2 linked regions of the Desulforapulum autotrophicum HRM2 genome follow. The protein of the gene in region 1 interacts with the protein of each later gene in a pairwise test. Links are inferred from orthologs where the notes say so. Each region holds a gene or a part of one and is shown in the gene's direction. Other genes may lie near its edges.

Region 1 (15,190 bases):
GCGAAATCATTTCAGCCCCAAGGCTTGACAACCTTCTGTCCTGCCATTCAGCCCTTAAAAGTCTGTGGTCGGCAGCCCCCTGCACCACTGCCATGGTGGTTTTTGCCGACAACGAGGAGGTGGGCAGTGAAACCCGGACAGGGGCCAGGGGATCTTTTCTTCAATCGATTCTGTCACGGATGACACAAACCCCGGAACAACTTGCAAGAACAACAGCCCGGTCATTCATGATCTCCTGCGACAATGCCCATGGGGTCCATCCGGCCTTCAGGGAAAAACATGAACCCAACCACCGGCCACTGCTCAACACCGGCCCCGTGCTCAAGATCAATGCATCCCAGCGCTATGCCACCAACTCGGAGTCAGGTGCTGTTTTTAAAGAAATCTGCGCAGGGGCCAAACTTGTGGTGCAGGATTTTGTCATGAGAAGCGACCTTGCCTGCGGAAGCACCATCGGCCCGGCCATTGCCGCAAGAGCAGGCATCCGGACCGTTGATGTCGGGGCCGCAACCCTTGCCATGCATTCAGTGCGGGAAGTGACCGGAGCAAAAGACCCAATGATGATGTTCAAGGCCCTGAATCACTACCTCTCACTTGATGAACTGCCGCTTTTATCCTTGACATAAAACCCAAGGGTAGTTATATGGCTAAGGTTATCGAGAACCAGATCGTCTAATTAATTTATCTGAATCCCAAGGGGATTCACGGGAGTACTGAATCTTCATGGATTTTCAAAAAGACATAAAAAAAAGTCTTCAAACAAACAAAAAAAAGATCCTCGACCAATGGTTTGATGCCACCATAAAAACATATCCTTCCGAAACAGCACGGGTGCTTGGCCGCATTAAAAATAAATTTGACAACCCCGTGGGTGCTGCCACCCACGAAAGCCTTGAAGCTGTTTTTGAAGAGATACTCAAGGAGATGGACCCCACAGCCCTTGAGGATGCCATTGACCCCATCATCCGTATCCGGGCTGTCCAGAATTTCACACCAGCATCTGCCGTGGGGTTTGTGTTTGACCTCAAAGAAATCGCAAAAAAAATCATGGCGCCGGAATTGCACGAAACCTTTGACAGACGGGTCGATACAATAGCCCTTGCAGCATTTAACCGGTACATGAGATGTCGAGAAGCGATATTCCTTATAAAGGCTACCGAAGCCAAAAAACGGATTCACTCAGCCTTTGAAAGGGCAGGTTTAGTAACGGAGCTAAAGGAAAAGGAACTCTTTTAGCTCGCAAAATTTTAAACAGGCCCAATAAGGTTCCAAACCTTACCGGGCCTCAATAGTGAGGTGGTTAGAATATGAAGCAAAAGTACATGTTACCCCTGACAGGCGTTTTTCTGCTTTTTCTGCTGGCATACGCAGGGGTTGAGGGCGCCGGGATGCAATGGTTCTTTGGAATCGTTGTGCCCTACGCAGCGGTCGCAGCTTTTATCGCCGGGTTTATATACCGGGTGATGGGCTGGGCAGCGTCTGCCGTACCCTTCCGGATTCCCACAACCTGCGGTCAGCAAAAATCCCTACCGTGGATCAAACAGAACCGCATTGACAACCCTGACACTGCTGCCGGGGTATTCGTGCGAATGGTGCTTGAAATCTGTGCATTCAGGTCCCTGTTTCGAAACACCAAGGCTGCATTCAACAGAAATGAGAAAAACAAGATCACCTACTCCTGGGAAATCTTTCTCTGGGTGGGCGCCCTTGCCTTTCATTACGCATTTCTGGTGGTGATTCTACGGCACCTGAGGTTTTTCCTCAACCCGGTTCCGGTCTGCGTCAAGGCCCTTGAGTACCTTGACGGCATCATCCAGATCGGCCTTCCCGGCATTTTTCTGTCGGGTATCGTGCTTCTGGCGGCAACCCTGTTTCTCCTTGCCCGTAGAATTTTTGATGAAAAGGTAAGCTATATCTCCCTTGCAGCTGACTATTTTCCGCTGTTCCTTATCATCGGCATTGCAGCAACCGGCATATCCATGCGTTACTTCACCAAGGTAGACATCCTTGGGGTCAAGACATTTACCATGGGCCTTGCCACCTTCCACCCGGTAATTCCGGAAGGCGTCGGCGGTCTTTTTTATGCCCACCTCTTTATGGTCAGCGTGCTTCTTGCCTATATTCCCGTAAGTAAACTCATGCACATGGCCGGCGTCTTTTTGAGCCCCACAAGAAACATGGCAAACAACAACCGGATGAAACGGCACATCAACCCCTGGAACTATGCGGTGGAAATTCATACCTATGCGCAGTATGAAGATCACTTTAGGGAAAAAATGATAGAAGCTGGACTTCCAGTGGATAAGAAGGAGTAATCGATGGCTGACGAACTTAAACCTGATGAATTGTTGGACAAGGTAGATTATACCCCTACCTCGGGCAGCTGGATGAATACCGCCGTCCAGATCAGACCCGGGATGTACTGCTATGCTGCAAAGCCTGAAAGCCTGGAGACCCTGAGTGCCCCCAATGCCCGGCAGTGGAATCCCCTTGATAAAGACTGGAAACTTCCTGAAAACTGGCAACAAATCATCCATGAGGGAATCAAAGACCGCCTGGAAAAATTCCGGACATTCAAAATCTTCATGGATGTCTGTGTTCGTTGCGGTGCCTGTGCAGACAAATGCCACTTTTTCCTTGGCACGGGTGATCCCAAAAACATGCCTGTTCTAAGGGCTGAACTGTTAAGGTCTGTTTATCGAAACGACTTTACAACGGTCGGAAAAATTCTCTCAAAGGTCCCAGGAGGAGACAGGCTGGCCGGTGGTAGACCCATGACCGTGGACGTACTGAAAGAGTGGTGGTACTACTTTTTCCAGTGCAGTGAATGTCGCCGATGCTCAGTCTTCTGTCCCTACGGCATTGATACCGCCGAGATCACCATCATGGGCCGGGAACTTTTAAACCTGCTGGGCTTGAACATCGACTGGATCGCAACCCCTGTTTCCAACTGCTACCAGACCGGAAACCATCTGGGTATCCAGCCCCATGCCTTTAAGGACATGCTCGACTTTTTCACCGAGGATCTCGAAGAGATCACAGGGGTCAACGTTGCCCCCCAGTTCAACAAAAAAGGGGCTGATATTCTTTTCATCACTCCTTCCGGTGATGTATTTGCCGATCCGGGCACCTACACCTGCCAGGGCTACATGGTCCTCTTTAAATATTTGAAGGACAAGTATAACCTGGACGTCACCTGGAGCACCTACGCATCCGAGGGTGGAAACTTTGGTTTCTTCACCAGTCACGAAACCATGAAACGCCTCAACGCCAAGATGTATGCCGAGGCCAAGCGCCTGGGCGTCAAATGGATTCTTGGCGGCGAATGCGGACACATGTGGCGGGTGATCAACCAGTACATGGACACCATGAACGGCCCTGCCGATTTCCTTGAGGAACCTGTGAACCCCATCACGGGAACCAAATTTGAAAATTCAAAGTCCACCAAAATGGTTCATATCACCGAGTTCACAGCCGACCTTATCAAGCACAATAAACTTGAATTTGACAAGAGCCGCAACTCAAACCGCATCATCACCTTCCATGATTCCTGCAACCCTGCAAGGGGAATGGGTCTTCTGGAAGAGCCCCGCTACTGCATCAAGGCCGTTTGTGACAACTTCTTTGAAATGCCGGAAAATACCATCCGGGAGCAGACCTTCTGCTGCGGATCAGGGGCCGGACTCAATGCAGGTGAAAACATCGAACTTCGTATGGCAGGCGGTCTGCCAAGGGCCAACGCCGTAAAGTTTGTCCATGATAAATTCAATGTTAATACCCTTGCAACCATCTGCGCCATTGACAGGGCGGCCCTTCCGGCCCTTTGTGAATACTGGGTACCAGAGGTTGAAGTTTATGGTGTGCACGAGCTGATCGGAAACGCCTTGATCCTCCCTGGAGAGAAAAAGCGAACCACCGATCTACGCATGGAACCCTTACCGGGTATGGAGGATGACGATGAGTAAAAATGCAATCATGGCAGGATTGGCGGTCTTCGTCATTGCTGCCCTTTTCCCCATATGGTTCAACTTTGGCGGCACGGAAGCCGCTCCTGAGCCGGAACTTTCAGCCAAGGCCAAGGCCGCTGGAAAATGTGTTCTGGACAAGTATGACATGCGGGCAAACCATATGTCCCTGCTTGATGAATGGCGGGATTCCGTGGTCAGGGATGCTGACAGAAAGTACAATGCTGCCAACGGCAAACAGTTCCAGATGAGCCTTTCCACGGGTGAGAATTCCTGCCTTGGATGCCATGAGGACAAAGAAAAATTCTGTGACAAGTGCCATACCTATGCATCCGTGGATCCCTACTGCTGGGAGTGCCACACAACCCCCAAGGAGATCAACCAATGAAAAAGAGCAGAAGAAGCTTTTTGAAGGTCGCAGGCGTTTCTGCGCTGGGCATTGGTGTTGCTCCGGCAATAAAGGCTGTTGCAGCATCCAGCGCCCACGCCGCGGCCGAGGCGACAAAGACAAAGAACCCCGAAGCCCTTACGGCAAAACGATGGGGAATGGTCATAGACACCAATAAACTCAACGATGAAGTTGCAGCAAAGATTGTTGAAGCCTGCCGAAAGACCCACAACGTGCCTGACTTTCACCACGAGCCGGATCCTGAAAAGTTTCCCAAAAACCGGCCTGTGAACCAGAAACAGGAGGTCAAATGGATCTGGGAAGAGCATTTCCACAATGCCTTTCCCGACAAGGAAGACGAGTTCCTGGCAGAAAAATTCAAAAACCTGCCGTTTCTTGTCACCTGCAACCACTGCAAGAACGCTCCCTGCGTCCAGGCTTGTCCCACCCAGGCCACGTTTAAACGTGACGACGGCATTGTGCTCATGGACTTCCACCGCTGCATCGGGTGCAGGTTCTGCATGGCAGCCTGTCCGTTTGGCTCCAGAAGCTTTAACTTCAGGGATCCCCGGCCTTTTATCGACGAGGTCAATCCTGATTTTCCCACCCGGACCAAGGGCGTTGTGGAAAAATGCAACCTCTGCGCCGAACGCCTTGCCAAGGGCCTTCAACCGGCCTGTGTTGAGGTGAGTGAAGGTGCAATCACCGTGGGAGATCTTGAAGATCCCAATTCCGAGGTCCGGGCACTCTTGAACGAGAAATATTCAATCAGACGTAAACAGGAGCTTGGAACTGAGCCTTCTGTTTATTACATCATGTAGGAGAGGCGAATATGCTTGAAATAGCTATCAAAGGAAGCAAAAAGTACTGGATCTGGCTTGGGGTACTTTGCGCTGTCATCGGAGCAGGCTTTCTTGTCTATGTGGACCAGTTCATCAACGGTCTGATGACAACCGCCATGAGCCGGGACGTCACCTGGGGATTTTACATCGCCAACTTCACCTACCTTGTGGGAGTCGCCGCAGGAGGTGTCATGGTGGTCATTCCCTTTTATCTTCACAACTATGAAAAATTCCACAGGATCACCATCCTGGGTGAATTTCTGGCCGTTGCAGCCTTGATCATGTGTCTGCTCTTCATCGTGGTCGACCTTGGCCAGCCCATCAGGATGCTCAACGTGCTTCTCTACCCCACCCCCCATTCCATGCTGTTCTGGGACATGTGTGTGCTCAACGGCTACCTGTTTCTTAACATTGTGATCGGGTGGAAGGTGCTGGAAGCTGAAAGAAACCAGATCAAGCCACCGGCTTGGACAACCCCCTTGATCTATCTGTCCATCCCCTTTGCCATCGGCATCCATACGGTAACGGCCTATCTGTACTGTGGCCTTCCGGGCAGGGGCTTCTGGCTCACGGCAATCCTGGCACCCAGGTTCCTGGCATCGGCCTTTGCCGCAGGACCGTCCGTGCTGATCCTGCTCTGCTATGTTGTCAGGAAATTCACCAAGTTTGATCCGGGCTGGGAAGCCATGCAGACGCTTTCCAAGATCGCCTGCTATGCATTGATCTCAAATGTGTTCTTCTTTCTTTGTGAGATCTTTGTCACCTACTACAGCAAGATCCCCGGGCACATGACCCACATCGACTACCTCTTCTTCGGACTCCACGGTCACAACACCATGGTTCCCTGGATGTGGTCATCAATGATTCTCATGATCTCGGCTGCCATCATGCTGGTTATCCCGGTGTTGAGAAGCAACGCAACGCTTCTGCCTTTCATCTGTGTCATGGTAATCATCGGCACCTGGATCGACAAGAGTCTTGGCATGATCGCAGGCGGGTTTGTACCCTCCCCGCTTCACCATGTGACAGAGTACATGCCAACCTTCAAGGAGATCGGCATCACCCTGGGCATCTACGCCGCAGGCCTTTTCATCCTGACCATTCTGTACAAGCTTGCCACCACGGTCAAGGAAGAGGTCAGAGGATAGTTTCGTCTGAATAGATTTAGTTAAACCTGGAGCGGGGATGCCACACGGCATCCCCGCTTTTTTTTTACCCAGGTTCCATGGGGTCACATTCCGATCATAGCCTTTCCATGGCCGTGTCAAAGGCAACATAAGGAAAAGCACAGTGAAAGACAATTACCGGAAAATTGCAGCAAACAACCTTGCCCGCCTTTATGCCGATCTACCCCAGGACCTTGCGGCCAATCTACCGGCCCAACGACAGGGGAATCGTTTCCAGTTCAAGGCCTTTGGACGACCCTGCACAATCTCCCCTGATGGAATCAATCTTGAAGGCCAGCAGATGTCGTCGGTGTTCGAGATCCTCATCTCCCTGTACGCCCTGAATGCAAACCCTGAGATCTGCATTTTAGTCCCGTTTAAAGCCTTTAAGGAACTGCCTGGCACTGCACCCTACGTGGGGGCCTTCACCACCCACACCGAAGGGATACTGGTTCCCCATGTGGAAGCCATCAAGGCCCGCAGGAAAAACATTGTCGACACCCTTGGCAGCCCGGAAGCTGTCCAGGAACCCGGGGGCGATTTTGCCCTGGTTGTCCACCCCCTGCCCAAAATTGCCCTCTGCTACATCTTCTATGGGGCGGACGAGGATTTTCCAGCCTCGGTCACCTGCCTGTTTTCCGCCAATGCCCACCGATTTCTGCCGGTGGACGGCCTGGCCGATGTGGGGGAATACACCTCCCGAGCCATCCTTGGGATTATCAACCAGTGAATGCCCGTCACCAAGCTGAAAATTTTACCGCCACAGCACGGGATTCACACCAATTAGGCCCATGCCTTGCAAACTTTTTTATCTTGACAAAATAGAGTCTTCAGCCTATGCTTAGGGATTTTAGGACTGTGTAGAGGTAGGCATAAAGCGATATAAGGAGATACAGAGAATGTATGCAGTAATCAAAACCGGTGGAAAGCAGTATAAGGTTCAAGAGGGCGACACCCTCAGGGTTGAGAAGCTTGAAGGCACGGAAAACGGGGAAATTGAGTTTAACGATGTCCTGATGTTTTCCGACGGAGAGAATGTCACCCTGGGTCAGCCTGCCATTGAAGACGCCATTGTCAAGGGCCACATCCTGGAGCAGGGCAAGGGAAAAAAGGTTCTTATTTTTAAATTCAAACGCCGCAAAGGTTACAGAAACCTCAGGGGCCACAGACAACAGTATACCGCAGTCAAAATCGACAGCATCCTGGTATAAGGTTTATAGCTACTTAAGGAGATAGGTCATGTCACATAAAAAAGCAGGCGGAAGCACCCGGAATGGTCGCGACTCTAATGCCCAGAGGCGGGGCGTTAAAAAATTCGGCGGCCAGACCGTTGTTGCAGGAAACATATTGGTAAGACAACTCGGTACAAAAATCCATCCCGGCAGCAATGTTGGAATGGGCAAAGACTATACTCTCTTTTCTAAGATCGACGGTGTTGTTGCCTATGAGCGCAAGGGCCGGGACAAGAAGAGAGTGAGTGTTTATGAAGCGTGAGATTCATTGATGAAGCATCGATCACTGTAATCTCAGGAAAAGGCGGCCCCGGTTGTGTAAGTTTCCGACGGGAGAGATTTATCGAGCGGGGCGGGCCAAACGGCGGTGACGGGGGCAAAGGCGGCAGCGTCATTTTTGAGACCGACCCTGCAAAAAGAACCCTTTTTGACCTTCGCCGCCAGAAGATTATCCGGGCAAAGAACGGAATGCCGGGACTTGGCAGCAACAAGCACGGCAAGAATGGGGTAGACCTCATTATCCCCGTTCCCCCGGGAACCCTGGTTACAGATCAGGAGACTGGGGCCGTGCTGTTTGACCTTACCGAACCGGGCACGCGAATCACCATTGCAAAAGGCGGCAGGGGCGGTCAGGGCAACAAGCGTTTTGCCACATCCACCCACAAGGCGCCAAGATTTGCCCAACCCGGTATGCCTGGAGAGGAGTTTCACCTCAAACTGGAGCTCAAGCTTCTTGCGGATGTGGGCATTGTCGGACTGCCCAATGCCGGAAAGTCCACCCTGATTTCCAAGATCTCATCGGCACGCCCGAGGATAGCGGACTATCCGTTCACCACCCTCACCCCTTCACTTGGAATGGTTATACCAGATTTTGGGGAACCCTTTGCCGTTGCAGACATACCCGGAATCATTGAGGGCGCCCATGAAGGCACAGGTCTGGGCATCCAGTTTTTAAAACATGTGGAGCGAACCGGCATCCTGATCCATCTTATTGATGTGTCCCAGATTGAACCGGACAATCCCCTTGACGCCTTCAACCTCATCAACACCGAGCTTTCCCTCTACTCCGCAACCCTGGCAAAAAAGCCCCAGCTGGTTGTGTTGAACAAAATTGACCTTACCGGATCAATGGAAAAGGTTGAACAATTCAAAAAGGCCTATGGCACTGGTGAACTGCTCACCCTGTCAGCTGCCACAGGAGAGGGAACAGCCAAACTTATCCAGATTCTTGCCCGGCAGATAGCCGAACACAAGCCCCTTGAACGGAAAAGTGAAACTGACCATGGGAACAAATAAACGCCTGCATCTTAAAAATGCCAAACGGGTTGTAGTCAAGATCGGCAGCGGCGTGCTGACACTGAACCACGGACTCAACCTTGATATCATCGAGACCATCAGTCATCAGATCAGCCTTCTCCAGGACAGGGGATGCGAAGTCATTCTGGTCTCGTCCGGAGCCATTGCTGCCGGGGTCAAAAAGATAGGATTTAAACAAAGGCCTGAGGGAATTCCCGCCCGCCAGGCTGCGGCAGCAGTCGGCCAGGCAGGGTTGATTCACTCCTACGACACTGCCTTTGCCCGCCATGGGAAACAGGTGGCCCAGCTGCTCCTCACCCGGGACGACCTGGGCAACCGGCGTCGCTACCTCAATGCCAGAAATACCATCAATACCCTTCTTGACTGGAAAATCGTACCCATCATAAACGAAAACGACACCGTTGTCATAGAAGAGATAAAGCTCGGTGATAACGATAACCTGTCGGCCATGATCACCCTGCTCATGGATGCGGACATCCTCATCAACCTCACCGACATTGACGGACTGTTTAACAAGGATCCCAGAATTCACCCGGACGCCTGTCTCATTCCTGAGGTGACGACCATCACCCACCAGATGGAACAGGCCGCCTGCGGTATTCCCGGAAACCTGGGTACCGGGGGAATGCTGAGTAAGCTCAAGGCTGCCAAGAAGCTCTCAAAAGCCGGCAGACCCATGATCATTGCCGGTGGAAAAAACGAAAATGTCCTGTCCAGGCTTGTTGACGGAGAAACCCTTGGCACCTATTTTCTCCCCGGGAAAAAAGAGCTCAATTCCAAAAAATGCTGGATCGCCTACAATCTGAAACCCCAGGGAGTCATCCGCCTTGACCAGGGTGCAAGGGATGCCGTCATCACCCGGGGAAAGAGTATTCTGCCCATCGGGATCACAGCTGTTGAGGGCGAATTCGGAATGGGTGCACCAATTGAAATCAAGTCCCCGGACAACACCATCATCGGTAACGGCCTGGCCAATTACTCATCAGCAGACATCCGGCGTATCATGGGACTCAAAACTGCGGCCATCAAAAACGTTCTCGGTTCAAAACCCTATGATGACGTCATCCACCGGGATAATCTTGCAATTACCTTTGAACTGGGATAGGAAAAGACCATGACACTGGCATCCATGATCGAAGATATCGCCCGACGGGCAAGAACAGCTGCAAGGCCCCTTGCAACGGCTTCAGCAGACACAAAGAACACCGTCCTTGCCGAGATCGCCAGGGGTTTGGCCCATGGGAAACGTGAAATTGAAGCCGAGAATCAAAAGGATCTCAAGGCAGCCAGGGACAGTGGTATGTCAGCGGCCATGATCGACCGGCTTACCATCAGCGACCAGACCCTGGAGTCCATGATCAAGGGACTCAACCAGGTGATCGCCCTGCCCGACCCCGTGGGCAGGATCACAGGCGCCTGGACCCGGCCCAACGGCCTTGAAATCTCTAAGCGACGAATTCCCCTGGGTGTCATCGCCATGATCTACGAGTCAAGACCCAACGTAACGGTGGATGCGGCAGCCCTCTGCCTCAAGGCAGGCAATGCCGCCATTCTCAGGGGCGGCTCAGAAGCCTTTTTCTCGAACACCATCCTTGCCCGCATCATCGGCAATGCCCTTGAAACGGTCGGCATTTCAAGGGACAGTGTCCAGGTACTGCCGGTAAAGGACAGACAGGCCATCACCGAACTTCTCCAGCAGGAGGCTTACATCGACCTTGTGATCCCAAGGGGGGGTGAGTCCCTGATCCGGTTTGTGGTAAAACACTCGACCATCCCCGTGTTAAAGCACTACAAGGGAGTCTGCCATGTGTATGTGGACGAAACCTGCAACATGGACGAGGCCGTTGACATCTGCATCAACGCTAAGACCCAGCGGCCAGGGGTGTGCAACGCCATGGAAACCCTGCTTGTCCATGAACGTATTGCACCGCTCTTTTTACCACGGATGGCCCAGGCCTTTTCAGCGGCAAAGGTTGAAATGCGGGGCTGCCCTGCCACCCTTGCCATGGTTCCCCAAGCCCTGCCCGCCGACGAAACCGATTGGTCAACCGAATACCTGGATCTCATCGTTTCCGTTAAAATCGTAAAAGACCTGGCCCAGGCCATGGCGCACATTGCCGTGTTCGGCTCCGACCACACGGATGTGATTGTGACGGACATCCCTGAAAATGCAGAGACCTTTATTAACACGGTGTCATCATCCATGGTGGGTGTAAATGTTTCCACCCGGTTCAACGACGGCGGTGAACTCGGACTTGGCGCCGAGATCGGCATCAGCACCTCCAGACTCCACGCCTTTGGCCCCATGGGGCTTGAGGAACTCACCTCAACCAAATTTGTCGTGGTCGGCAAAGGCCAGACCCGGCAATAGCATGGGATCATGATCCAGGGCTTATTCGGCGGAACCTTCAATCCCCTTCACCGGGGACATCTAACGGTTATACTCCACGTCAAAAAGGCGTTTAACCTTGACACCATCCATTTAATCCCCTCGGCCATACCTCCCCACAAGAGCACGACCAACCTTGCCCCTGCACGGGAGCGGTTTGAAATGGTCAGACAATCGGTTTCCACCATCAAAGGACTTGTGGCCTCGGATGTGGAGATTGTCCGCAAGGGGCCTTCTTTCACCATTGACACGGTTAACCACTTTATCAACACCCTTGTTCCAGGCGATGATCTTCGACTGATTGTCGGCTCCGACGCCTTTTTTGAAATGGATACCTGGAAAAAAGGCCGGGAACTTTTTTCCCTTATCTCCACCATCGTCATGATCCGGCCAGGGGAGAAAAAACAGGCAAAGGATGTTGCATCCTTTCTTCAAGATGTGATATCAAAGAACTACAGACCGGTTAACGGAGAGGATCTTTTTTCAGACCCGATTTCAGATTCGGGTGTAAAACCCGTTTACGTGTGCAAGGTTCCTGAAATCGACATATCGTCAACCCTTATTCGACAACGAGTTAAACGACATCTTCCCGTGGCACCCCTTGTGCCCCAGCCTGTGGAAGAAATTATCAGCCAGAAAGGACTCTATTTATGACAAATCCATCCGATCATACCAAGGACCTGCTCGACTCCCTTGACAAATACCTTGTTGAAGCCTTTTTACGAAAAGCCGAGGAGATAACCGTCCTTGATGTGCGTAAGCTGACCTCCTATGCGGACGCCATTATGATCATCACCGCAAAATCCCAGCGCCAGGTCTCTGCCATTGCTGAGCACATTAACATTGCCATGAAAAAAATCAATAATATGCCCATCGGCACCGAAGGGATGAAACAGGGGACCTGGGCCCTGCTTGATTATGGAGATGTGGTCATCAACGTATTTGACAAGGCAACCCGGGACTTCTACGACCTTGAAGGATTGTGGAGCGACGCTCCCAGACTGGACCTGTCAGCCTATAAAACCCCTGAAAAAAAGTAATAACAAAGGAGCTTTCCTGTGACGACTAAACCGGTCACGGCCCTGATCATCCTTGACGGTTGGGGCATCAACAACGATTCCTACGGCAACGCAGTAAAAGCGGCCAAAACACCTTTTTTAGATCAACTTTCCCAGGGGTTCCCCCACACAAGCCTTGCCTGTTCAGGCAATGCCGTGGGACTCCCCGACGGTATCATGGGCAACTCCGAGGTGGGCCACATGAACATGGGGGCGGGACGAAGGGTGTTCCAGGACCTTGTGAGGATCGACAACGCCATCCAGAACGGTTCCTTTTTAAAAGATCCAACCCTTGTTCAGGCAATGGAGACGGTCAAACGCTCTAAAACAACCCTTCACCTCATGGGTCTTGTGTCCAACGGCGGGGTTCACAGCCAAAAGGACCACCTCCTGGCCCTGGCGAGCATGGCCCATGACCTTGGGGTAAACACGGCCATCCACTGCATCACGGACGGAAGAGACACCCCTCCGGATTCAGGATTGGGATTTATGACCGAGCTTGAAAACCACCTTTCAGACAAACCCGGGGTCAACATTGCCACCATTTGCGGTCGATTCTATGCCATGGACCGTGACACCCGCTGGGATCGTATTGAAACGGCATACAACCTTTACACAGACCAAAAGGGCACCCTTGAGAGTGATCCTGTCCAGGCCATCAAGGCCGCCTACGACCGGGGCGAAACCGACGAGTTCATCAAGCCCATCCTCATGGGCAAAAAAGATGACCCTGCCCTGCCCGTGATCAAGGACAAGGATGCCATCGTGTTTTTCAACTTCAGGGCAGACAGGGCAAGGGAGATCACCCGGGCCTTTACGGAACAATCGTTCTCAGGATTTGTTCGGAAAAAACATCCAGCCCTTTCCACCTTTGTTTGCATGACCCGGTACGATGAAAATTTTGACCTGCCGGTTGTCTTTCCTCCGGTTCACCTTGACAATGTCCTTGGAAAGGTAATCAGTGACCAGGGGCTGAACCAGCTCAGAATCGCTGAAACCGAAAAATATGCCCATGTCACCTATTTTTTCAACGGGGGTGACGAAACGATTTTTCCGGGCGAAGAAAGGGTGCTCATTCCCTCTCCCAGGGAGGTTAGAACCTATGATCAAAAGCCTGGGATGAGTGCTGACCTGATTGCAGATGAGGCAGTCAAACGTATTCTTTCCGGAAAATACGACCTTGTTGTGCTCAACTTTGCCAACATGGACATGGTGGGGCACACAGGCATCATGGAAGCTGCGGTTCTGGCCTGTGAAACCGTTGACCGATGCGTAAAAGCGGTGGTCGAGGCCGTATGGCAGACCCAGGGAACTGCCATGATCACGGCAGATCACGGAAATGCTGAACAGATGAAAACGCCCGACGGATCTCCCCACACCTCCCATACCCTCAACGAAGTACCCTTTATTCTGGCCGGGAACCCCCTGCCCCAGGTAACCCTCTCCAGGGGGGTAATCGGGGACATTGCCCCCACCATCTTAAAGGTGATGAACCTGAAACAGCCCGTTGAAATGACCGGCACCGCCCTTTTCTGACAAGGATCAGAATATAGTTGAACCCGGCCGGAGCAACCCTTGAGAAAACATATGTGAGGAGACCCCATGGAAGACACACTGATTGACTACATAACAGGCAAGACGATTCCCAATGTCGGGCCGGAGGAAAGCCGACAGACCTTTGAACGATTCCTGGTCAAAGAAAAAGGCTATGACAAACACGATATCCGGGTTGATGAACCCATCTGCGTGACCTTCCAGGGGGAGGCATACCACTCCACCATTGATCTTGTGGTTTTCTGCAAAGACCGACCAGTGATGGCTGTTAGATGCATTGCAGGATCCCTTGGATCCTATGAGAGGGAAATTCTTGCCGGGGCAAGACTGGTCTATGAATTCCAGATCCCTTTTTCAGTTGCCACCAATGGACTTGACGCCCTTATGCGGGATGTTGTCACGGGCAAACAAAGGGGGAAGGGGCTTGATGCCCTGCCATCAAAGGAGGAGGCCCTTAAAGTGACCCTTGAATGCCCCCCCTTTCCCAACGAAAAAAAAGAGCGGGAGATGATCATCTTCCGCTCGTACAACATTGACAAATTCCACGACGAATGCAATGGCTAATCAGCCCTTTGGAACCGCCTTGTTACAATGCTTGCAAACCGTGGCCCGTTTTTTAATGATCTCGGCACAGTGGGGACACTCCCTTGTGTAGTGGCGCTCATGGAGAACGGCCACGGCATCTTCAACAGCCTTGGTAAGAATCGGGGAGCTGTACTTGTGATTCAACAGGTGTTCAATGGCATCCACATCACCCAGTTCCCCCACCATCTCGGCCGCCTTGAGTCTTACCCTGGCAGGCTGAATGGGATCCAGCAGAATTTTTAGAATTTCGTCCCAGTCCTTGGAAATGTAAAAGTCAGTCAACAGGGAGAAGCCCTGTTTCATGGCCTCCTTGGTGGCCTCTCTCATATCAAGGACATTGTCGTCAAGCATCTGGCCGGTACCGCCAATGGAGCTGAACACGGGCATGTACTCAAAATTATCGCATCCGGGAGAATTAATGCAGCGATATGACGCCACATGTTCCATGGTCTCCTGAATCTCATCCCACCCCTTTTTAAACGAGGAGCACTCGTCGTTAAAGCAGACAAAGAGATAGGGGGTTCCCCATCCAAGACCGTCTCCAAAGGCAATATCAGGCACCTCCCAAAGGCTCATCTGCTTTTTGCAGTGGGGGCAAAGGGGTCTTTCCATATTTAAAATCTTCTCAAGCACTTCCTCTTTTGTTTCAAAGGCCATGTGATTCACTCCTCTATTTTATGGGAAACTGCCGTTA
Region 2 (15,191 bases), 990 kb from region 1 along the record:
ACAGCCCCTGATCATGGCACCTTACACCCACCTGCTTGGCACCTTTTGAAGAACCCCTGTGGTTTTGTCTGAAATACCCACCAAAAGATTACACCTAAAAGTTGCAAGCACCCTTGTCCCGGCCATGTTCGTTATTCCTCTTCGTTGTTTTTTGCAAAGTTTTTGATCATTAGCTCGCCAAGCTCGGTGGATCGTTTGGATGCGGCCTCCACTGCATTGATCATTGTGGTCCTGAGCCCTCCCTGTTCCAGGGTGTGAATTCCGGCAATGGCCGTTCCACCCGGAGAGGTGACCCTGTCCTTGAGCTGGCCCGGATGTTCTTTGGATTCCAGAAGGAGCTTTGCCGCACCCAGAACGGTCTGGGTAGACAAAAACAGGGAGTCTTTTCTGGACAGCCCCATTTTTACCCCTGCATCGGCCATGGCATCTATGATCATGAAGATATAGGCAGGCCCACTTCCGCTCAATCCGGTAAAGGCGTCCATTAAAACGTTTTCCTGGATAAAAACGCTTTTTCCCACAGAGTCAAACACTGCCTTTGCAAGCTCCACATCCCCCTTGAGAACGTTCTTTCCAGCCGCAATTGCAGTGGCACTCTCCCTTACAAAGGCGCAGATGTTGGGCATCACCCGGATCAGCCGTAATTTCTTTTGAAGGCAGGATTCAATGGCGGCAAGGGGGACCCCTGCGGCAATGGAGATGATGAGCTTGGACATGTCAAGGGCCTTTGCCGTTTCCTTGAAAACCGTATGGAGAATCTGGGGTTTTGTTGCGTAGACAACAATGTCGGATCTTTCAATTACCTCAAGATTCTCTGTGGTGGTGGCAATGCCGTATTTGGCCTGGATCGCATCGAGCTGATCCTGCCTTACATCCGAGCAGATGATATTTTCAGGTAAAGATACCTTTGAAAGAACAAGGCCGCTGATAAGGGCCTCCCCCATGTTGCCGGATCCAATAAAGCCAATTTTCTGGTCACTCAGCATATTGATTGCTCCTGAAAAGAAGATGTTGATGAATTTATACGCATTAATTGTTCAGCTTTGACATTAAAAGGTAGGTCTGCTTTTTAGTCAAGGTAAAATATGTTATTAACACCAGGCACAAGCGAACAACCAGATTGCCAGGAGATTTATTTGATGCTCAAACAGAGACTTGACCGTATCCATGGTCAATACAACCGGCGGGAGTATGTGGCTCCCGATCCCCTGGAGTTTCTCTACAACTACCCCCAGGTCAGGGACAGGGAAATTGTGGCCCTGGTTGCAGCCCTCCTTGCCTATGGTCGGGTAGCCCAGATTTTAAAGGCCGTAACCCAGGTGCTTGACCTGTTTGGCACTTCGCCCCATGGGTATCTTTTGACCCGGAATCAGGCGGACATTGTTCACGATCTTGAGGGCTTCAAGTATCGGTTTACAACCGGAAAGCAGATGGCCTGCCTTCTGATGGGAGTAAAAACGGTGCTCCAGCGGTTTGGGTCCCTTGAAACCTGTTTTGCTGAAGGCTTTTCGCCAGATGATGAAACCGTGATCCCGGCCCTTTCCCTGTTTGTAAAACAGCTGTCCTGCCGGGGAAGCATGGGGATTCTTGCGGCCGACCCGGACAAGCGAAGCGCCTGCAAACGCAATAACCTGTTTCTGCGCTGGATGGTCAGAAAGGACCGGGTCGATCCAGGGGGATGGGACAGGATTCCGTGTTCAGCCCTTGTTGTCCCCCTGGATACCCACATGTTCCGTGTGGGCACCCAGCTTGGCTTTACCCGGAAAAAACAGGCCAATTTGAAAACAGCCCTTGAGATCACCCAGGGTTTCAGAACCCTGGTTCCCCATGATCCTGTCCGGTATGATTTCTGTCTGACACGGTTCGGCATCCGCAAGGAGATGAACCCCGCTGAGTTAAAGATGATTCTATCAGGAGGCACCGGCAAGGTGTCCGGAAATAAAGGAAAAAAATGACTTACCATGGTTATGAGTTACCCCAGTTGATTGCCGGTACCCTTGTACGCCGTTATAAACGGTTTCTGGCCGATGTCACCCTGGAGACGGGTGAGCTTGTAACGGCACATTGCCCCAATACCGGGTCCATGCGGGGGTGCTGTGAGCCGGGAAAAAAGGTCTATCTGTCTGAAAGTAACAACCCCAAAAGAAAACTTGGCTACACCTGGGAACTCATGGAACTGCCCGAAACTCTGATCGGCATCAACACCCAGATTCCCAATAAACTGGTGCACCACTCCATTGGGGCAGGTCTTGTGGACGAGCTTACCGGCTATACCACCATCCGGCCGGAGGTGAAAACCGGGGACCATACAAGGCTTGACCTGCTGCTCACCCGGGACAATGGGGACGAATGCTTTGTTGAGGTTAAAAACTGTACCCTTGTGGAAAACGGGCTTGCAAGATTTCCAGATGCCGTGACCCTGAGGGGGCAAAAGCATTTGGCCGAACTCCAGCGGCTTGCCCAGGAGGGCAAACGGGCCGTGATCTTCTATCTGATCCAGCGCATGGATGCTGTTTCTTTCTCTCCTGCGGCAGACATAGATCCCATGTATGCATGTGCGTTGAAACAGGCAGTGGATGCAGGGGTGGAGGTCATTGCAAGGGATACGGTCCTTGATACCACAAGAATCTCCATGGGCCGATCAATTCCCGTGGTCCTTGAACCGGTTTCAGGCCTTGTGGGATAACGGCCAACAAACAATAAAAACGGTATCACACCGCCTGGAGCTCTGATGTCGGTTGTTCTCCCCTAGACCAAAGGAGGATTGATGGACCCAATAAACGAACAGTTAAAAGCCATTTTTAATGCCGGGCTGGATGCAGTCAAGACCGATAGTGCTGTAAAAAGATGGGTTAAACGACGGGGAAACACCCTTGTCATCAACCACCAGACCTACAAGCTGGATTCCTTTAAAAGAATTTTCATCGTTGGAGCAGGGAAAGGCGTGGCTCCCATGGCAGGGGTATTGAAACAAATACTGGGTGATTACTTATACCGGGGAATGGTGATCGTCAAAAACGGTCATGCCGGTGACCTTGACGCTGTTGAAGTGGTTGAAGCCGGGCATCCGCACCCGGACCAGGCCGGATTTGAGGCCTCCCGTCGATTGGCCGGGATGGTGGAAGAGGCGACAGCGGACGACCTTGTGTTCTGTCTTATAACCGGTGGGGCAAGCTCGCTTTTAACACTGCCCATTGACGGTATCACCCTTGAAGACAAACAAACCGTGACCCATGTGCTGCTTGAGTGCGGTGCTGACATCCAGGAAATAAATACCATACGCAAGCATCTTTCTGGGATAAAGGCAGGGCAGTTGGCAAAAAAAGCCTATCCCGCCCAGGTGATCACCCTTATTGTTTCAGATGTCATCGGCAATCAGTATACCGATATTGGTTCTGGACCGACAGCGCCGGATCATACAACCTTTCAATCCTGTTGGAACATTATTACCAGCTACGGGCTCGAAGACAGATTGCCGGCCAACGTCATCCGGCGGATTGAAGCCGGTGTTCATGGGCGAATTCCTGAAACCCCGAAAGAAAATGATCCGGTTTTTGAACGTGTCAACAATATGATCGTTGCCGATAACCTTCTGGCTCTGCAGGCGGCACAAACCAAAGCAGAACGACTGGGATACAACACCCTTATCCTTTCTTCCGCACTGGAGGGAGAATCCAGGCAAGTTGCCAGGTTTCTGGCTGCCATTGCCATGGAAGTCAGGCAGACCCATCATCCCATCGCCCCTCCGGCCTGCCTGATAATCGGCGGTGAAACCACAGTGCAGGTCAAGGGTAGCGGCAAGGGTGGTCGTAATCAGGAACTGGCCCTGGCCATGGCCCTCAGCCTGAAAGCTGCCGATAACATTTATGCCCTGTGTGCCGGAAGCGATGGTTCGGACGGAATGACAGATGCCGCCGGTGCCATTATTGACAACACAACGGTTGGGCAGGCAAGATCTGAGAAACGTGATCCTTGGATGTATCTAAACAACAATGATTCCTATAATTTTTTTAAACCCATGGGCAACCTCGTGATCACCGGCCCGACGTTAACCAATGTTATGGATATCAATATTATGATTATACCCTGAAAAAAAGGTGGTGTCTTCCGTTCAAGCAGGAGATAGTCACTTTTGCGGGTGAGCCGTTTGAAAAAGGGTTGTGCTCGTGTCTGTCATGTTATAAAGGGATACGATGAAATCAACAGCAGAAACGATCGGAAAAGTACCCCTGTTCCAGGGACTTGACCCGGAAAACCTCAAGGAAATCATTGCCATATGCGAAAGAAGATCCGTGCAGAAGGGCGAGATTATTTTTACGGACGGGGATGCCTGTAACGGGTTCTATGTGGTGGAGACCGGTAAAGTCAAGGTTTTCAAGCTTTCGTTTGGCGGCAAGGAACAGATCCTCCATATTTATGGGCCTGGAAAACCCTTTGGCGAGGTGCCGGTCTTTACGGGGAAAAGTTTCCCGGCATCTTCGGTTGCCATTACCAATGCCTCGTTGATTTTTTTTCCAAGAAAAAGGTTTGTTGAACTTATCTTAACCCACCCCAATCTTGCCCTGAACATGCTGGCTGTTCTTTCCATGCGGCTCAAAGAATTCACCATCATGGTGGAGAACCTTGCATTAAAAGAAGTTCCGGCCCGGCTTGCCTCCTACCTCATGGCCTCGATCAAGGATAGAGATAAACCCGGTTTGGTGAACCTTCCTGTGTCTAAAACCCAGCTTGCAGGCATTCTTGGGACCACTCCTGAGACCATTTCAAGAATACTGGCCCGTTTGACAAACGAGGGATTCATAACTGTGGACAACCGGTTAATAAACATTGTTGACCCGGATGGTCTGGCAGAGATTTCCGAGGGGGAGTAAACAAGCCTGCTGGGGGGCAGATCTGAAATCCATCCCCCCTTAAAGCTCCCGGGATCAAACGATGGTTCCGGCGTTGATCTTGTTGGGCTTAACTATTTCGCCCCTGGCGCTGATTACCGTTTTTGTCATTGGAATTTTTTTGTCTGCAAGGGCCATGGCCCGTTCCAATATGCCCGGAAGCCCGGAGCAGCAGGGCACCTCCATGATAAGGACAGTGATGCTTTTGATGGTGTTTCCGGCAAAAATCTGGGTGAATTTTTCCACATAGGCGTCTTTGTCGTCAAACTTGGGGCATCCCATCATCACGACTTTGTCTTTCAGGAAATCCTGGTGGAAAGAGCCGTAGGCAATGGGCACGCAGTCGGCTGTGACGAGCAGGTCTGCATCCTTGAGAAAGGGTGCCGTGGGCGGAACCAGTCGGATTTGAACGGGCCAGTGTCCCAGGGCAGAGGCGGACTCACCCATTATCACCGGTTTATTGGCCGTCTGGCAGGCACTCTCGTCCAGTGTTGAAAAGGTGTGCAGGGTCTCTGACGGGCAGCCGCACCCTGACGATGCAGGTGCGCTGTTTTTGTCTTTGGATTTTAAAAAGGCCTCCACAGCCTCTTCATCAAAGGCATCTGCCTCCCTTTCCACAAGCGTTAAGGCACCCTGGGGGCATTCGCCCATACAGGCCCCAAGGCCATCGCAGTACTGATCCTTTACCACCTTTGCCTTTCCATCAATGATTTCAATGGCACCTTCGGCACAGGAGGGAACGCAGTTTCCGCATCCGTCACATTTTTCTTCGTCTATCTCTATTATTTTCCGCATGATTTTCATGGTATATCCTCCTGGGTTCAGGTATTCACACCGGTTTTGATCCCGGGTTGTATGTCTGGTGCTGCTGTTCTTTGCTCTGTTCTTCTGTCGGCGGTTTTTCGGCTTATACCTCCGGGGTCAGGAGAACCTTGGCTGCTTGTTCCCTGCCGCTCTGGGTTAGAAAAGACTTGTTAATGATGGCTTCAAGCCTTGCCCTTTCCAGGGGGGTCTTTTTTTGTGCCTCCTCAAGGTTTGTGATGAGGTCGGCATCGTAAAGCACCTTAAAGTTGAGTGTCTCTTCGTCCCTCGGGTGGTGATGGTGGCCGACAATGTCGCATACCTCTTCGATGAGATCCGCCTTGGCCTTGAGGTGTTCAAGGATTTGTCGTGCAACGGGCGGGCCTTCAATCTCCTGATATTCAGGTGCGTTTGAGTTATATTTTTCCTCGGCTTTTTTAATACCGATGTCGTGGAGATAGGCGGCACACAGGATGATGGCCAGATTTCCAAGCTCGGCCTTACCAATGGCTTCGGCATAGCGTGCCACCCTTGTGGCGTGGCCGATTCGCTTAAAATCCGTGTGAAAATAACGCTTCATCTCCACGGCCACCCTGTCCTTTAGAAGATCGTCCCTGTTGGCCAGGAACTCTTTGGGAAGGGTACCGAGGCATTGTTCTGCATATTGGCAATAGGAGGCGCAACCAAAATCCAGTTTCGGGTTTACCATCCGCTTGCCGCATCCCTTGCATACCCGGGATGTGTCATCCTTGAAAAATTCAATAATGGTGCCGCATTCAGGGCAAGGTGTTTCGAAAATGGCTTCCTTATTCCAGTACTGGGTATCTTGACCCGGGCATTTCATGGAGGGCCTCCTTTGTGGGTTGATGGGGTCAGGCCTGTTTAAGTATAAGGACCTGACCCCGAATGTCATTCTATCGTTAATTTCCCTGCATCATGGCTGCAATATCACCCTCGGCATCGCCAATGGGCTTGATGTTAAAATTTTCCACCAGCACCTTGAGTACCGCAGGAGAAATAAAGGCAGGAAGGGTTGGTCCAAGTCGTATGCCTTTCACGTTCAGGTGAAGAAGGGCCAGAAGAACCGCAACCGCCTTTTGCTCGTACCAGCCAATGTCATAGCTGATGGGAAGCTCGTTGATATCATCAAGGCCAAATACCTCCTTGAGTTTCAGGGCAATGACGGCAAGGGAGTAGGAGTCGTTGCACTGTCCCGCATCAAGCACCCTTGGAATTCCGCCGATATCGCCGAGGTTTAGTTTGTTGTACCGGTATTTTGCACAGCCTGCCGTGAGGATAATGGTATCCTTGGGAAGCTTTTCGGCAACCTCGGTAAAGTAGGCCCGGTCCTTTTGCCTGCCGTCACAACCGGCCATGACAATGAAGCGCTTGATGGCGCCGGATTTTACCGCTGCAACCACCTTGTCGGCCAGGGCCAGCACCTGGTTGTGGGCAAATCCACCGACAATGGTGCCTGTCTCGATCTCCCGGGGGGCAGGGCAGGTCTTTGCAAGGGCGATAATTTTTGAAAAATCTTTTGCTCCGCCCGGCTTACGATCGGCAACTTTTTCAAGACCGGGATATCCGACCACGCCTGTAGTGAATATTCTGTCCCCATAGGTGTTACTCTTTTTGATGGGAATGATGCAGTTGGTCGTCATGAGAATGGGGCCGTTAAACGACTCAAATTCCTCATTTTGTTTCCACCAGGAGCTGCCGTAGTTGCCCTTGAGGTGGTCGTATTTCTTGAATTCAGGATAGTAGTTGGCCGGCAGCATCTCTCCGTGGGTATAAACATCAACCCCTGTTCCCTGGGTCTGCTTCAACAGTTCGTCCATATCCTTCAAGTCATGGCCTGAAATCAGGATGCCGGGGCGGTCACCCACACCGATGTTGACCTCGCTGATCTCGGGATTGCCATAGGTTGAAGTGTTGGCCTCGTCCAGGAGCGCCATGGTGACCACTGAGATCTCACCGGCCTTGAGTACCAGACCCACCATCTCATCCACACTCAGATCCCGGGTGGTTGAGTCAAGGGCTTCAAGGATAAAGGTGTAGATCTCATCTTTTTCCTTGCCCAGAATCGCTGCATGCTCGGCGTAGGCCGCTATGCCCTTGAGGCCGATGATCAGAAGCTCCCTCAGGGAGCGGACATCCTCGTTTTTTGTGGCAAGAACCCCAACGGTTTTTGCCTTGTCCTGGAATTCGTCCACATTGGTGGACATCCAGGTGGCTGAGTCGTGGAGCGCTCCGGTGATTTTGCCCTTGATTTTGTCTGCAATATTTTTTTTAAGGGCAACGGCCTGATTTACCCAGTCAACAAGGCTTGCATCGTCAAAGTTGGCATTGGTGATGGTGGTAAACAGCGCCTTTGAAGCAAACCTTGCGGCCTCTGTGGTCATGTCCACCCCAGCTGCTTTTCCCTTAAGGGTAAGAACGGCGATGCCTTTGAGGTTAAAAATCAAAAGATCCTGAAGGTTTGCCGTCTCTTCTTTCTTGCCGCACATCCCGCTGATGGTACATCCCTTGTTTTTTGCCGTCTCCTGGCATTGAAAACAGAACATGGTCGTCCTCCTTGAATGGTTGTTTGTGTGGGAACTCTTTAACCGTGAAATAGATATTATCTGATTAAGTTAAGGATTTCCTTGATCTATATCAAGTAAATAGAAAATTATTCAAACCAATCAAATCTTGATATTTTTTGCCATAGACGATATTTACCTAGGTTGCGGCAGAGAATGGTGCTGTTTTTTGTGCCGAATTTTGAACAGGGTTGGATAAATCTTACAGGAAGGGTGTGGTGGAGTGGATATGGAATTATATCAGGGTGTTGTGCTTGGCGTTCTACAGGGGCTTACAGAATTTTTACCGGTTAGTTCATCGGGCCATCTTGTACTGGGCCAGAATTTTTTTGGCATTACAGAACCTGCCCTTTCGTTTGACATCAGTGTTCACCTGGGAACCCTTTTTGCCGTTGCCCTTGTCTTTTTTAAAGAGATCAAGGCCATGGTCGTCAGCCTTGGACGGCTGGTGCAGAACCTGGGTTCACTGAAGAATTTCAAGCAGGTTGTCAAGGCAGATGGAGATGTCCGGCTTGCGGCCCTCATCATTGTGGGATCCATTCCAACGGCAGTTATCGGGCTGATTCTGAAAAATTATGTCCATGCTCTATTTTCTTCTCTGGTGATTGTGGGCAGCATGCTCATGGTCACGGGAACCTTTCTCTGGTTGACCAGACATTCAACACCCGGGGGGAAAAAGGTCGAACAGATTGGGTTTGGAACGGCCCTCTTTATCGGAGTCTGCCAGGGGGTTGCCGTGATTCCGGGGATTTCCAGATCAGGTGCCACGATTGCAGCAGGTCTTTTTTCCGGGGTGGAGCGGGAAACAGCGGCAAGGTATTCGTTTCTGCTGTCCATGCCCGCCATTGCCGGTGCAGAGATATTGAGTCTCAAAGAGTCTTTTGCCACTGGTGCAGGTTTTGACACAGTGACCCTTTTAAGCACCCTGACCGCTTTTATCGTCGGCACACTGGCCCTGGTGGCGCTGTTGAAAATTGTCAAAAAAGGGAGATTCTATCTTTTTGCCCCCTATTGCTGGGTCGTTGGATTGATTTCAATTATAGCAGGATTTGTCGCCTAGGGGCATATCGTGAATGATATCTGAATTATTGTTTAAAAAGGAGGAAATATGAATCCGGGAATTTTCAGGGAGTACGATATCCGGGGAATTGCAGGCAAGGAGTTTGTGGATGAAGATGTGGTCAAAATTGGTCGGGCCTATGGCACCCTCCTTGACCGGGACAACAATCGACGGGTGGTTGTGGGCCGGGATTGCAGATTAACTTCCGATCATTATTCCGTCCTCTTTATCGAGGGTATCCTTTCAACCGGATGTGATGTCATTGATATTGGTGTCTGTCCCACGCCCGTGCTCTACTTTGCCATCCACCACCTCAACGCCCAGGGTGGTGCCATGGTGACTGCCAGCCACAACCCGCCCGAGTATAACGGATTCAAGCTCATGAACGGGCCTGACAGTATCCACAGCCAGGGACTCCAGGAGGTGAGACGGATCATCGACTCGGGCGTATATGTACAGGGACGGGGAACCATTGAAATCAGCGATGCCCTCACCCCCTACATGGCCTATATTCAGGAGAATGTCTGCCTGAAACGACCCCTTCGCATCGGCGTTGATGCGGGCAATGGCACGGGCGGCGTCACGGCCCTGCCGGTCCTCAAAGGTCTGGGATGTGAGGTCCATGACCTTTACTGCGACATGGACGGCACTTTTCCCAACCACGGTTCAGATCCCACGGTCAAGGCCAACATGGTTGAACTCATTGACCTTGTCAAAGCAAAAAAACTGGATCTGGGCGTCGGGTATGACGGGGATGCCGACCGCATCGGCGTAGTCGACGAGCACGGGAACATCATCTACGGGGATCAGCTCATGGTAATCTTTGCCAGGGAGATTCTCAAGCGCAAACCCGGGGCTACCTTTATTTCTGAGGTCAAGTGCTCCATGGTCATGTACAATGACATTGAACAACACGGGGGCCGGGCCATCATGTGGAAGACGGGCCATTCCCTGATCAAGAAGAAGATGAAAGAGGCGAATGCCGAACTTGCAGGTGAGATGAGCGGCCACATGTTCTTTAAGGATCGGTATTTCGGTTTTGACGACGCCCTCTACGCCACTTGCAGGCTTCTTGAGATTGTTGCTGATACGGGCAGGACCGTATCCCAGCTGATTGAAGATCTTCCCGTCACCTTTACCACCCCTGAGATTCGGGTTGAATGTGACGATTCCAGAAAATTTGACGTAGTTGCCGCCATTACAGAGCAGTTTAAAAAGACCCACGAGGTCATTGACATTGATGGCATGCGGGCGCTCTTTGGCGACGGCTGGGGGCTTGTGCGGGCCTCCAACACCCAGCCTGCCCTGGTGTTGCGGTTTGAGGCATTAACACAACAAAGGCTTGTTGAGATCAGATCCATGGTTGAGACGGCCCTTGAAAAGATCATTTCCAAGACACCCTAAGGGAGTTAAGTAGTAAAAACCAATGGAATTATCCGAACAGCAGCAGACGGCAGTCCTTCACACGGGGTCACCCGCCCTTGTGGTTGCAGGGGCAGGATCCGGCAAGACCCGGACCCTGACGGCAAAGATCATGCACCTCATCGGCCAGGGGTTTGATCCCACAAGAATCCTTGCCATCACCTTTACCAATAAGGCGGCCCAGGAGATGAAGAGTCGCCTTTATAAACTGTCCGGCCTTGGGTATGCCAAGTTTCCCTGGGTCAGGACCTACCATTCGGCCTGTCTTGTTATTTTCAAGACCCATAGCCATGAGATCGGTTACTCATCTCCCATCCAGATCTGCTCGATTTACCAGCAGAAAAAGATCGTGACGGAGATCCTTGTGAACAACAACCTTGAAAAAAAGCATGCCGGCAATCTCATCTCCATCATCTCAAGGGCAAAGAATTCGGCCAATCCAGACCGTTATTTTGACGAGCACCCGAGGATGGGCATAATCCGGGTGGTTGATCTTTACAAGGCGTATGAACAAAGATTGTTTGAGGCCAACCTGGTTGACTTTGACAACATCCTGCTGAAAACCCGGGACATTCTCAGGGATTTTCCCGAAATTCAGCAGCGGTACAAGCAACAGTTCACCCACATCCTTGTGGACGAATACCAGGATACCAACAATCTCCAGGACGAACTTACCAGGCTTTTGCTGGGTGATCACGGTAATCTTTTCTGCGTGGGGGATGACTGGCAGGCCGTGTATGGGTTCAGGGGCAGCAATGTTAACCATTTTCTTCAGTTTTCCAACCGGTATGACAATGCCAGGATTTTTCGCCTTGAGGAGAATTACCGGTCGGCCGATGAAATTGTCCAGGCGGCCAACGGGCTCATTGATTTTAATGCCGACAAGATGGACAAAAAGTGTTTCTCCCAGAAAAAGGGAGGGGTGGTCGAAATCCACGAGTTTTTTTCCGAAGGTGAAGAGGCCGAATGGGTTGCAAAGCGCCTCAAGGCCTTGAACTGCAAGGGTGAAGGCATTGATTTTGACAAGATTGCCGTGGTCTACCGCACCAAGTTCTGTTCCCTTGCCTTTGAAAAGATATTCAGGATGTTTAAAATTCCCTACCGCCTCATGGGTGCCCAGGGTTTTTTTGAACGGATGGAAATTCTGGACATCAATTCCTATCTGAGCGCGGCCCAGTTTCCCAACGACGACGTCTCGTTTGAGCGGATCATCAATACCCCTAAAAGGGGGATCGGGCCAGCCATGGTCAAGAAGATCGGCACCATGAAAGAAGAGGGGATGAGTCTGTCCGGTGCTGCCAGAAAAATGGTCCAGGAGCGGGTGCTGACCCCCAAGATCCATGGTGAGCTCTCAAAGCTCCTTGAGCTGCTGGATTCCCTCTGGGACCTGCCGCCCAACCAGGCCATGGAGCGGGTGCTGGATGGGACAGCTTACTTTGATTACCTGAAGAAAAAGGTCAAGACCGAGGCTGAATTTATCTCTAAAAAGGAGAACATCGAACAGCTGGTCTACACGGCACGGGAGAAATCCACCATCCTTGAGTATCTGGAAGAGGCGGCCCTGATTCGGGAGGACACCAAGGACGAGGATGACGACGGGGAAGGGGTGGCCCTCTTGACCATCCACTCGGCCAAGGGACTTGAATTTGACACGGTGTTCGTGGTCGGGTGTGAGGAAAAGCTTTTCCCCCACTGGCGATCCATTGATGCCGGAGAGCAGGCCATCCAGGAAGAAAGACGACTCATGTATGTTGCCATGACAAGGGCCGAACGCTTTCTCTATCTTTCCCATGCCAATTATCGAAAAGGTCAGTTTGCCATGCGGTCAAGGTTCATCGATCAGATTGAGGAATGTATGGCGTGAGTGTAAGGTAAAGCCTTGGTCCGTCACGATTTAGCAACTGTAAAATATGTGAAGTAAGGATACCATCATGGGACAGTCTGGTTTTTGTATACGAGGGATGGCGTTGATAACGGCCATGGTCCTTGTGTTTGTCCTGGGTGTTCAAAGGGGTGGGTGCGCCACACACGATCTTGAGACGGTGATCCTGCAGCTTGACTGGAAGCACAATGCCGAGTTTGTCGGGTTTTATGCCGCAAAAGACCAGGGGTTTTACCGGGAAGTGGGGCTTGATGTCCGATTTGTCGAACCAGGACCCCATACCGATCCTGTCCGGGAAGTAGTGGCCGGACGGGCCGATTATGGCCTTGGGCAGTCTGATCTTGTACTTGGGGCCATGAAGGGGCGACCCATTGTTCTGCTGTCTAACTTTTTAAAGCGATCGTCGGTTTTTGTGGTGGCAAGGCCGGAGATTGAGCAGGTGTCAGACCTTGCCGGAAAGGCCGTCATGGGCGATCCAGCCATGGGTAAGGTTGCCGAGCTTGCCCATATGTTCAAGGCAGGCAAGTTGGATCCTGGGACCTTAAATTGGGTCCCCTCCACCTTTGATGTCGATGGTTTTGCCCGGGGAAAGGCCGACGCCATGGTGCTCCATGTAACGGACCGGCCCTTTGTGGGTACCCCCGGCAGGAGGTATTCGGTCTTTACCCCGTCGGATTTCGGGGCCGATTTCCTTGGCCAGAGCCTTTTCACCTCAAAGGAGTCCCTTGCAGACCATTCAGACCGGGCAAGGCGTTTTGTCGAGGCCAGTTGCCGGGGATGGGCCTTTGCCATGGACCAGGATGAGGCTGTGACGGCAGCCCTTGTTGCAGCCCATGTTCCAAAGAAGAGCCTTGAGACCCTGATTCTTGGCGTTCGGGCCGTTAAAAAACGGGTCCTTCCTGCCACCTATGACCTGGGGACCATGGATCGTTCAAGCCTCCAGCGAATCGCCGACACCTTTGTTTCCCTTGGCATGGCTGATTCAGACTATGACCTGAGTGGTTTTATCTTTGACCCCTCCGGAGGGATGACCCCCCTGACACAGGTATCCCTGACCGGGTTGGAAAGAAGATTCCTGGCCGATCACCCCGTTGTAACCGTGGCATTTGAGGATAATTCCAAACCCTTTTCCTTTGTTGCCGACCAGGGCCACCAAGGGTTTGCCCATGACTATTACGGGCTTCTGGCCAAAAAAACCGGGCTTCAATTTTCGTCGGAATTCGGCTCCTGGACAGCCAACCTGGATCGGTTTAAGGCCGGGAAGGTGGACCTTATCGATGGGATCTCGTTTGACCGTGACCGCCAATCGTTTACCCTGTTTTCCCCACCGTACTACACCATTCCCCTGACCCTGTTTACCCGGAATGAATTTGGTTTTTATTTCAACATCTCCCAGCTTTTTGGACGACGCGTGGGCATTGTCCGGGATGTTTACTTCAAGGAGGCCCTTGCCGGTTATCCTGAAATTAATATTGTTGCCCTTGCCGATACCCAGGCCCTGATGCAGGGACTTTCAGAAGGCCTTGTGGATGCCGTTATCATCAACCTGGGCGATGGTCTGAGTACCATCAGGAAACTGAACCTCACCAATGTACGTTCTGCCGGAGCCATCGCCCTTGAAGGGAAAACAAAGGAGGACCTCAGGATCGGGGTCAGGGTGAACCTGCCCGTTCTTCTGACCATCGTTAAAAAGGGAATGGCTGCCGTTACCGCATCTGAGCTTGCATCCCTGAGGGACAAGTGGCTGCTGCCGGCGCCGGGGAGTACGGGGTTGAGAATTCATCTGACGGACAGTGAAAAGGATTTCCTGGTAAACCACCAGGTAATCCGTGTGGGAAACGAGGAAAACTGGCCTCCGTTTGATCTCAATGTGGATGGTGAAGCCCGGGGGTTTGGTGTTGACCTGCTAAAGCTTGTGGCCGATCGTATCGGCATTCATCTGGAATTTGTCCCGGACCATACCTGGGATGAGACCGTGACCCTGTTCTACGACAAAAAGATTGATGTACTCCACAGTCTCACCCGGAACCAGGAGCGGGAAAAGCACGCCCTTTTTTCCCTGCCCTTTTATTCTTCACCCCATGTGCTGATGTGCCGGAAGGATGCCCCGCCCGTGACCGACATCAGGTCGCTTTACGGCAAGACCCTTGCCATGCCCGAAAAATGGGCCGTGGTCGATTATCTGCGACTGCACCACCCGGAAATCAAACTCATATACACAGCCGACACCATGGAAGCCCTGTCCGAGGTGTCCCAGGGAAGGGCTTTTGGCACCATTGAACAAGAGGCTGTTCTCCATTATTTCATGAAAAAGTATGGGTTCTCTTCGCTTAAAAAGGCCTTCACCTTTGATGAATTTGACAATCTTGGCAACGCCTCCATGTACATTGCCGTTCGAAACGACTGGCCCCAGCTCATGGATCTTATGGACAAGGCGTTGAAAACGGTTTCTCCAGGGGAGATGGCAGGCCTTGAGGTCAAGTGGTTTGGCCAGGCAAAACAGAACCACTGGAACAGAGGCGGCACCCTTGAACTTTCGGGAGGGGAAGAGGCCT

What was found.
Region 2: the proteins of HRM2_RS15670 (region 1) and sfsA interact in binary tests that used the Escherichia coli proteins (3 or more experiments, as listed by UniProt). The link is inferred for Desulforapulum autotrophicum HRM2 from one-to-one orthologs.

What each region holds. Positions count from the first base shown.
Region 1 is NC_012108.1:3,579,150-3,594,339, forward strand. What follows is about bases 9,190-12,152. They hold HRM2_RS15670 (glutamate-5-semialdehyde dehydrogenase), read left to right. Parts: upstream 9,190-10,024; coding sequence 10,025-11,281; downstream 11,282-12,152. Other genes in these bases: proB (glutamate 5-kinase), read left to right, coding at 9,190-10,015; nadD (nicotinate-nucleotide adenylyltransferase), read left to right, coding at 11,291-11,953; rsfS (ribosome silencing factor), read left to right, coding at 11,950-12,152. Outside these bases: HRM2_RS15610 (M18 family aminopeptidase), read left to right, coding at 1-626; HRM2_RS15615 (RsbRD N-terminal domain-containing protein), read left to right, coding at 724-1,236; sulfate reduction electron transfer complex DsrMKJOP subunit DsrM, read left to right, coding at 1,308-2,315; sulfate reduction electron transfer complex DsrMKJOP subunit DsrK, read left to right, coding at 2,319-3,965; sulfate reduction electron transfer complex DsrMKJOP subunit DsrJ, read left to right, coding at 3,958-4,353; sulfate reduction electron transfer complex DsrMKJOP subunit DsrO, read left to right, coding at 4,350-5,174; sulfate reduction electron transfer complex DsrMKJOP subunit DsrP, read left to right, coding at 5,186-6,343; HRM2_RS15645 (DUF3786 domain-containing protein), read left to right, coding at 6,486-7,091; rplU (50S ribosomal protein L21), read left to right, coding at 7,261-7,572; rpmA (50S ribosomal protein L27), read left to right, coding at 7,601-7,855; GTPase ObgE, read left to right, coding at 7,852-8,889; more of proB, read left to right, coding at 8,876-9,189; more of rsfS, read left to right, coding at 12,153-12,339; gpmI (2,3-bisphosphoglycerate-independent phosphoglycerate mutase), read left to right, coding at 12,358-13,893; HRM2_RS15690 (type I restriction enzyme HsdR N-terminal domain-containing protein), read left to right, coding at 13,960-14,475; HRM2_RS15695 (zinc ribbon domain-containing protein), read right to left, coding at 14,476-15,153. UniProt on the Escherichia coli protein: Catalyzes the NADPH-dependent reduction of L-glutamate 5-phosphate into L-glutamate 5-semialdehyde and phosphate. The product spontaneously undergoes cyclization to form 1-pyrroline-5-carboxylate.
Region 2 is NC_012108.1:4,563,003-4,578,193, reverse strand. Bases 855-3,818 are described here. They hold sfsA (DNA/RNA nuclease SfsA), read left to right. Parts: upstream 855-1,951; coding sequence 1,952-2,686; downstream 2,687-3,818. Other genes in these bases: HRM2_RS20040 (glycerate kinase type-2 family protein), read left to right, coding at 2,768-3,818; HRM2_RS20050 (TIGR02757 family protein), read left to right, coding at 1,140-1,955; proC (pyrroline-5-carboxylate reductase), read right to left, coding at 855-986. Also shown: HRM2_RS20060 (DVU0298 family protein), read left to right, coding at 1-49; more of proC, read right to left, coding at 132-854; more of HRM2_RS20040, read left to right, coding at 3,819-4,090; HRM2_RS20035 (Crp/Fnr family transcriptional regulator), read left to right, coding at 4,194-4,871; HRM2_RS20030 (ATP-binding protein), read right to left, coding at 4,926-5,693; HRM2_RS20025 (HD domain-containing protein), read right to left, coding at 5,797-6,534; hcp (hydroxylamine reductase), read right to left, coding at 6,611-8,254; HRM2_RS20015 (undecaprenyl-diphosphate phosphatase), read left to right, coding at 8,502-9,332; HRM2_RS20010 (phosphomannomutase/phosphoglucomutase), read left to right, coding at 9,381-10,736; HRM2_RS20005 (ATP-dependent helicase), read left to right, coding at 10,759-12,618; HRM2_RS20000 (transporter substrate-binding domain-containing diguanylate cyclase), read left to right, coding at 12,686-15,191. UniProt on the Escherichia coli protein: Binds to DNA non-specifically. Could be a regulatory factor involved in maltose metabolism.